2 regions of the Psychrobacter sp. SCQQ22 genome follow, and region 1 is predicted to be linked to the other one. Evidence: predicted binding sites of a transcription regulator. Region 1 holds the regulator's gene; the other holds the start of a gene.
The links. Region 1 encodes PhoB, which activates phosphate uptake and scavenging genes when phosphate is short. Its sites were predicted from a motif close to TGTCATNAANCTGTCATAA; they were not measured.

Region 1 (4,553 bases):
GAAATAGCCTAACAGAAGCGTTATAGTGAATAGAAACATGCTTGCTACATTTATAGTTATTGGGATAAAAACCAAATATAACAAGCTCATACAGAAAGTAAAGGATAGAACTTCTACAATATAGTATTCAATAATATAGAAAATTTAAGAGAGCCCTATGCTACCTGCCGATGAACATCAGCGAGCCAAACCCACATTTTTACGCCGTGTACTAAGCGTGCTCATTAGAGCTGCTGTGTTGGTGATGCTATTGTTTATATTAGACAAACTACTGCCAAGTATCAGTCAACAAACACAGTCATTCGTTGTGTCAAAGTGGCAACAGTTGAGTCTATTGCAGCAAGCACTGCCTACAGAAGACAGTCTACCCTCGCCGTTACCAGAGCAGAATCTAACGGATACTTGGGGTGCTGCGCGTAGTCAAGGCCGCTCGCATGAAGGTATTGATATCTTTGCAGCGCGAGGCACGCCGATACAGTCGACAACGCAAGGTATCGTCCGCAAAGTAGGTGAAAATAATTTGGGTGGTCGCGTGGTGGTCATCGTTGGACCTGGCGGCGCAGGACACTACTATGCGCATTTAGAAGATTATGCCGATATTGCTCCCAACGACTGGGTGAATGCTGGTGATATCATTGGTTATGTTGGTGATAGTGGCAATGCAAAAGGCACACCGCCTCATGTCCATTATGGGATATACATCAATGGTAGCGCTGTGAACCCGTATCCATTTTTGCAAAAGAATTAGGGCATATTATCCGTCTATAAATCAGTAATATTTTCGGTCTTAACTCGTAGGAGCGGATCGAACATAAGCTGCTGGGAATACCATACTAAATGTGGACCCGACCCCTTCTACCGAGTCAATTTGTAATTTTGCCTCATGTTGGTACAAGACATGTTTTACAATCGCTAAGCCCAAACCTGTACCACCTGTGGCACGACTACGGCCTTTATCAATACGATAAAAACGCTCCGTTAAACGCTCAATATGCTGCGATGCAATGCCAATGCCATTATCCTCAACAGCGAACTTGCAGCCTTCTGACGTCTTGGTCCAGCTGATGGATATATCGCCACCTTTTGGAGTATATTTAATGGCATTAATCACCAAGTTAGACAATGCGCTATTTAGGTACATCTCTGAACCTTGTAGCCCGTCATAAGTATCTATCTGCAAATGAATGGTATGGCCATATGACTGGTTGTAGGCTTGCGCGTCATCGTAGACATGAGTCAACAGCTTGGTCATATCAATATAAGTCAGCTCATGAGCCTCCTCGATTTCAATGCGAGATAACAGGAGCAAGTCATTTACAATTCTGTTCATGCGAGCTGTTTGCTGAGTCATCAACTCAAAACCACGACGCCAATGCGGCGGCATATCTGGCTGATGTGAGAAGTTTTCTAAATACCCCATCATTACGGTCAGTGGCGTACGCAATTCATGCGAGACATTCCCGACAAAATCGCGGCGCATTTCTTCTAAATTATGTAATCGTGTCACGTCATAAATAATGAGCAGCTTTTCATCACCAAACGGTGTAATTTCACACTTTAAATAGCGCTTAGCATCTCGCCATGATTCTATATGAACACCATCGTTAGGTATCGTTGTGGACTGATAATATTGACGGAATTCAGGGGCGCTGATGAAGTCAAAAATACTCTGACCTTTATCTGTTACTTGCAATAGCAGCAAATCCTCTGCCGCTTGATTCCACCACTCCAAACCATCATCATCATTGATTAAAATCACCGCATCTCTTAATGCTTGTACGGCGCTGCTGATTTTTTTAAGTTGATCCGTTGCATGCTTCTGAGAGGTTGACTCTAACGTGCCCTGCTGGTTATTTTCTATTGGCATAGTATTGCTCACTTATTATCCTTACCACTATTCGCTATATTGGGCCACGATTGCCAAGGCACTTTTAGGGTCAATTAACTGGGTTCAATAAAGCTAGAAAACCGATAGCCTGTACCACGAACCGTCTGTATCAACTTATCACAGTCATGTGGGCGCAGTAATGTACGCAGACGTTTGATATGTACATCAATGGTTCTATCTTCAATATAGACGTTGCCACCCCATACTTGATCTAGCAGCTGTGTCCGCGTATAAGCACGCTCTGGGTGACTCATAAAGAATGCCAATAATCGATACTCAGTGGGGCCAACTTCGATGACTTTGCCTGTGGCTGTCACGCGCTGGCTCTTTGTATCTAGGCTTAGATTACCTATTTCGATAGGCTTATCACTACTGAGCGCACTACTACGGCGCAACACTGCTTTGATTCTTGATATCAATTCACGTGTCGAAAAGGGCTTGGTCATATAGTCATCAGCACCGGCATCAAGGCCGTGAACCTTACTATCCTCTTCACCTTTGGCCGTCAGCATAATGACGGGGATTTCGGACAATATCTCATCATTTTTGAGCATACGGCAAAAATCAACACCGCTTTTATCTCCGGGCAGCATCCAATCTAATAAAATAAGCGCAGGCCTATGGTCGACGACTTGCTGATGCGCCTCTGATACATCGGCTGCCTGCAAGCTATCAAATCCAGCCATTTCTAGTGTCATTACGATCATTTCACGAATCGCAGGTTCATCTTCAACAATTAAAATTTGCTCATTATACATACGGTATTCTCAGCGTTAGATGACGAAACTCAACTTATAAACAAGGCGATAGGTGCTCGTTATATTTTATCTATTAAACGGATTAATTATGACAGCTTAATGACATTTGTTTGAAATGCCTTATCCTTAATATTGAATCCGATTGTTTACTTTACCTCTAATAAGAAATTCAGCGGCCCATCATTGATGCTCGATACCTGCATATCAGTGCCAAACTGACCAGTAGCCACATTGGCATGCTGGGTTTTGGCATAAGCGACCAATTGTGCGAACAACGCCTGTGCCATATCGGGTGCCATTGCACCCCCAAAGTCAGGGCGACGGCCTTTATCAGTTTTTGCCATCAAAGTGAACTGTGATACCAATAGCAATCCACCGGCGACTTGCTGGACGTTTTTATCTAATTTACCATATTTGGCAGGATCATCATCATTTTCAAAGATGCGATAGGTCAGGATTTTATCGATCATTCTCTGCGCGCTTTGTAGCGTATCATCGTGACCCAGACCAATATATGCCAACACACCTTGCTCAATAGTACCGACACACTGTTCATCAATGGTGACACTCGCACCCTTCACTCGTTGTATAAGTGCTTTCATTTACTGACTCCTTACAGATTATGCTCATACAATAACATGCTGTCCATGATAAAATGCAGCCATTCACTTGCCCATTAATTATTACATTGAACTTTACTTTGGTAACCTCATTATGAATTTATTCACCACCTTGCAACAGCTTGTCCCGCAGCAGCAGCTAAGTAAAATTGCAGGCCGTCTAGCCGCAAGTCGCCACCCTTACGTCAAACGCGCATTTATCCGTAGCTTTGCTAAAGCTTATCATGTCAGTTTGGACGAGTATGAGCGCCAGAGCTTTAATGCCTATGAAAGTTTCAATGATTTTTTTACTCGTGAACTAAAAGACGATGCTCGCCCTATCGATACTACTGCTGACGGCATCGTCAGCCCTGCGGATGGTGTTATCTCTCAGTTGGGTCAGATCGAAGACCATAAATTGCTCCAAGCCAAAGGTCGCTACTACGATGTTGGGCAGCTACTTGCTGATAGCGAAGATGGCCAGTATTTTGCTGATGGTAGCTTTACAACCGTTTATCTAGCACCTAGTAATTATCACCGTGTCCATATGCCGTTCGATGGTACTTTAACCAAGACGCGTTACGTACCGGGTACGCTGTTTTCGGTCAATAATACGACTGCCGACAACGTGCCTGACTTATTTGCACGTAATGAGCGTTTGGTTTGTATGTTTGATACTAAGTATGGCAAAGCAGCCGTGGTGATGGTCGGGGCGATGATTGTCGCTGGTATCGAGACGGTAGCGACAGGTAAGATTTCTCGTACGGATGATATCCAAGAAGCCGACCATGACATGAGCTTTGAGAAAGGTGATGAACTTGGCCGTTTTTACTTAGGCTCAACCGCCATTGTAGTGCTACCAAAAGCCGCAAAAGCTGCTTGGCAAGACAGTATGAAAGCCAATAGTGTTGTACAAATGGGACAATTATTGGGCAATACCGATACCAAATAAATGTACTACCGACTCCCAAAACAAGAGCTGCAAAAAACAAAAGCCCCGTTAAGCGTAAATCATAACGCTTAACGGGGCTTTTTATTCATTACTTTTTACTAATTATTAAAAGTAACGACTCATAACGAAAGCGCTTCAGTATTGAAAGATATTCAAAGCACCTTAATATCGAAAGTGCTTATGGATAGGATAAGCAAATAGGATGTTTTCCTCTTGCGTACCGCTGCCGATATTATGAATAATCAACGGTGTGCCATCAGCGGCTACTTTGTCCGAGACAATGCCTATGTGCGGCAAGTTACTTTTTGGCAGACGCCATGACACGATATCTCCCGCTTGAAAGCTGTCTTTATCCG
Region 2 (4,553 bases), on a different contig from region 1:
GCAGAGATGCCATAGACAGCGAGCGTGCTAAATCACGCGAAATGCCCGTTACCTTGCTAGCCTTTACCCCTGCCGCCAGCTCGACCTCAAAACGTGTTACGACTGGCCCGGGAATCGCATTGACAACCGATGCTTTTACATTAAATTCTTGTAGTTTGATTTCTAGTAATTCTGATAGCTCAACCAGTTTTTCGTCGGTATAACTCGGTTGGCGATTTGGGTCTGGATTGTCTAAAATCGACATCTCAGGAATAGGCGACAAACTACTACGATAAGCCGCCGTTTGCATTGAGCGTGACTTGGTACTAAACGCTGCATCATCGCTAATATGGGGCATAACAGGAGCAGCATCATCAGCGCTCGTATCATCTGGCACCATATCAGCAATATGGTTGCTAGAATCTCCTTCAGGTATATCAAAACTCACATTGGATTTAGAAGCAACAACTGGCTCAGCGACAACAGTTGGTGGTAATGTTGGATTGGCAGGCGGTGTATTGGTCGGCGTCATATCGGCCATTTCTGACATTGGCTGAATAGCTTCTGCTGCCAGTTGAGTAGCTGACTTTGCAATAGCAGCTGAAGCAACAGGTATACTCGAAGGCTTATTATCAGAAAGCTTGCTATTCGAAGGCTGCTTATTAATAGCATCGCTACTGGTTAAATCGGACACAGGCTCTACGACTGCTTCTCGTACTGGCTGCTCCACGACACTATCAGACTTAAGTGTTTCTACAGACGCTTCAGTAGTAGGTACTGAAATATCTGCATGCTCTGCTAGCCAAGCATCTGCCAATGTATCAATGCTCTCCGCTGGCACATCAAGCCCAGAATCTGCCGTATTTTGAAGAACCGTCTCACCGTATACGACATCCTCAATTGGCGATTGAACGTCAGCTATTTTTGCGCTTGATATAGTCGGAGCTGATGGCACAGCTGATTCTAGCGACTCAGTATTGGTATGACTAAATTCAGTATTATTAGGTACTGGCGCAGCAGAATCTGAACCATGACCGTTCATAGTATTGGTGTTATAAGCTAATTGCTCACTGGCCAATAAATCATCAACGGTATTTGCATCATTCCAAGCAAAGCTCGGTTCTACTTTGCGGACAGGTGTCATTACAGAGCTTGACGTCGGCGATGTATTAGCATGATTGACTGTATTATCAATTGTACCGCTAGGTGTCGCTGTTGCCGCCTGTAGCTGTTGGCTATTTTCATTATTAGACATGGCACTTGAATTAGATATAGCACTTGAATTAGACATAGCCGCTTGCGTTGCTGCTGCCATCGACGCTTTTACGCTATCAGCAAGCCCTGACGTTGATAAAAAGTCTGATAAGACATTGCTGAAACGACCACTATTCTCTACTGCTTTTACACTATCTTCAGAGTGTAGCTCAAGCGGTAACTGCTGCTGTTCTGAGATTTCTTTAGCTGTTTTATTCGTTGCTATACTTTCATCGTTTTGCTCTGAGATAATACCTTCTTGAGCAGAGATATCATCATGCGCCATGCCTTTGTGTTTGACCCCTGAACCTAACCATGACAACGCTGTCACTTTCTGATAAATCGCAAGCCAATGAATATTAAAGGCAAAAGTCGCCGTGATAATAACGAAAACCGTTAAGAAGAGTACACTCCCCCACTGCGATAAAAGCTGAGCCAATCGAGACTGTAGCTCCAACCCTATAATACCGCCAGCAACCCCTTCTAGCCTTGTCGCTGTTGGATCCGTTACGTGCTGAACCAACGCAACCAATTGTGCAAATAAAGCACTGGCACTCAATAATAAAAACACATAAGCAATCAAACGCATCAGCCAAAATGTTGGCTTGTTGTCCCACCAGATAAGGATAGACTCATAAACCAAAAATGCTAGCAGCCACCATGCACCAAAACCAAAGAAGCTATAGAGCAAGTCCGATAACCAAGCACCCGATGCACCACCCACATTATTAATCGTGGTCATGTCACTACTGATATGCGACCAGCTAGGGTCGTTACCTGTATACGTCATCAAGATGACAAAGAGATAAACGGCCAGTATTAACCCAAGGAGGGTAAATATTCCCTTTTTTAAATACTCAATAAGCGGTGCTGATATCACGTAAGATCTGCCTTGTTATTAATACTAAATGGTCGTCAACGCATGACTAAGCTTAATCATGCTGACATAAAGTGCTGACATAAAGTGCTGACATAGAGATACTGATATAGAAGTGCGAATATAAATATCTCTGGCAAAGTATTTAGAACGCATTGTCTGTCATAAAGATGAGTCATGACAGCCTTCTTTCTGCGCCCCAATACACTTGGCATAACTTCTTATAATAACAAATACATAGGCATAGTGGCGACAGTCTTCTAAAGAAAGAGTGCAAGAAAGTTAGCTAATATGCGATTTAGATAAAAAACCCTACTTTTAGCAATATAGCTCACAGAATAAGGCTAACAATCTTATATAGACCTTATAAAATAGTCGTCATTTATGGCAACAATACTTCAAGGTTTATATGCTTTAATTCTAATGATATCCATGTTGATTTTAGCAAACTTGCACTTTGCCCGCCGTGCCCTTATGTTATTATCACACAGCAATGAAAAAACCATATTAGTCGTTATTTTGAAAAATTTACTATATTAGATTTCTTGCATAAGTCATCGCTAGCCCTCGTGACTCCGTCAGTGAAAATCAATGAACTGGTACTTTTGCAAGAGATCTATTAATCACTCCTATTTTTAACTTTTTATATTTAGCAAGGAATTACCCATGGCAACTGAAAATACAGCGCCACGTCACGAAAAACTCATCATCCTAGGCTCAGGTCCTGCTGGTTATTCTGCTGCCGTTTATGCAGCACGCGCCAACCTAAAACCTGTCATGGTCACTGGTATGGAAGTAGGCGGACAGCTCACCACCACCACCGAAGTCGATAACTGGCCGGGCGATGCTCATGACTTAACAGGCCCTGCATTGATGGAACGCATGAAAGCCCATGCAGAACGCTTCGGTACCGAATTGGTCTATGACCATATCAACGAAGTAAATTTGAATGTACGCCCTTTTCAATTAACGGGTAATAACGGTAGCTACACTTGTGATGCCCTAATCATCTCAACAGGTGCATCTGCTCAGTACCTAGGGCTAGAGTCAGAAACCAAATTCAGAGGCCTTGGCGTTTCAGCTTGTGCTACTTGTGATGGTTTCTTCTACAAAAACCAAAAAGTCGCCGTCATCGGTGGTGGTAATACGGCTGTCGAAGAAGCTCTATATCTATCAAACATTGCTTCTGAAGTAACCTTAGTGCATCGCCGTGATAGCTTACGCTCTGAGAAAATCCTACAAGACAAATTGTTCGAAAAAGCCAAAAATGGTAACGTCAAAATCGAGTGGAATCACAGTGTTGAAGAAGTGGTTGGTGATGACATGGGCGTCAATGGCGTTGTTATCAAATCAACCATCGATGGCAGTACTAAGCAACTAGATGTATTTGGCATGTTTGTGGCAATCGGTCATAAGCCTAATACGGACTTGTTCAAAGGTCAGCTAGATATGAAAGATGGCTATCTTACTGTTCAAAGCGGCTTAGTGGGTAATGCCACGCAAACCAGTATCGAAGGGGTGTTTGCAGCAGGCGATGTCGCCGATCATGTCTATCGTCAAGCCATCACATCTGCTGGCACTGGCTGTATGGCAGCACTTGATGCTGAAAAATACTTGGATGCATTGGGAGAGACCGTTGCTCGTGATCATACTTACGACTCAACACTAACTGCAGATAAAGAAGCTTAAATGGGCAACTTTACTCAACAGAACGATCAACACATCACGCCTGAGACCTTAAAAAGTCTTGGGCGTTATGACTTTCCTGATCCTATTTCTATTGACCCTGATGGCATTGGCATCGTCGCGATGGGTGGCGATTTGGCACCAGAAACCCTCATCTCTGCTTATGCACAAGGACTGTTCCCTTGGTTTAATGAAGATGAGCCGATCGCTTGGTGGTGCCCTGAACCACGATGTGTAATAGTGCCAACAGACTATCAGCCAAGCAAGTCACTACGCAAACAAGCGAATCGCGCCCGTTGGCAACTGACCCTTAATCAAGCGTTTGATGACGTAATTCATGCCTGTAGCTTGCCACGCAGCGACGGCCTCAATGACAATCAGCCTGAAGGAGAACATACTTGGATTCATGATGAAATGATTGAAGCCTACACCAAGCTGCATGCGCAAGGGTTTGCACATAGTGTGGAAGTTTGGGATGATAAAGGGCAATTGGTTGGTGGGCTTTATGGATTAAAAATAGGCAATATCTATTTTGGCGAGTCGATGTTTCACTGCGCTTCCAATGCCTCAAAGTTAGCTTTTTGGGGTCTTATGCGCTTATGTGAACAAAGCCATGTAGCGTTGGTCGACTGTCAATTACCAAACGATCATCTAATGAGCCTAGGCACAACTACCTTGCCACGTGTAGAGTTTCTCACTCAGTTAAATACATTGATAGCTGGTGATGCCATCACATGGCAAAATGACTCCCACAAAC

Region 2: the regulator PhoB is predicted to act here: its motif matches at 2,165-2,183, upstream of I6E84_RS14270 (DNA translocase FtsK).

The regions. Positions count from the first base shown of each region.
Region 1 covers NZ_JADYWZ010000012.1:59,651-64,203, reverse strand. Annotated here, with positions in the region: gene I6E84_RS13590 (M23 family metallopeptidase) at 158-748, shown strand; gene phoR (phosphate regulon sensor histidine kinase PhoR) at 788-1,879, opposite strand; gene phoB (phosphate regulon transcriptional regulator PhoB) at 1,942-2,646, opposite strand; gene dtd (D-aminoacyl-tRNA deacylase) at 2,793-3,248, opposite strand; gene asd (archaetidylserine decarboxylase) at 3,361-4,197, shown strand; gene I6E84_RS13565 (DUF1287 domain-containing protein) at 4,360-4,553, opposite strand, start outside.
Region 2 covers NZ_JADYWZ010000007.1:170,184-174,736, forward strand. Annotated here, with positions in the region: gene I6E84_RS14270 (DNA translocase FtsK) at 1-2,113, opposite strand, end outside; gene trxB (thioredoxin-disulfide reductase) at 2,777-3,799, shown strand; gene aat (leucyl/phenylalanyl-tRNA--protein transferase) at 3,800-4,553, shown strand, end outside.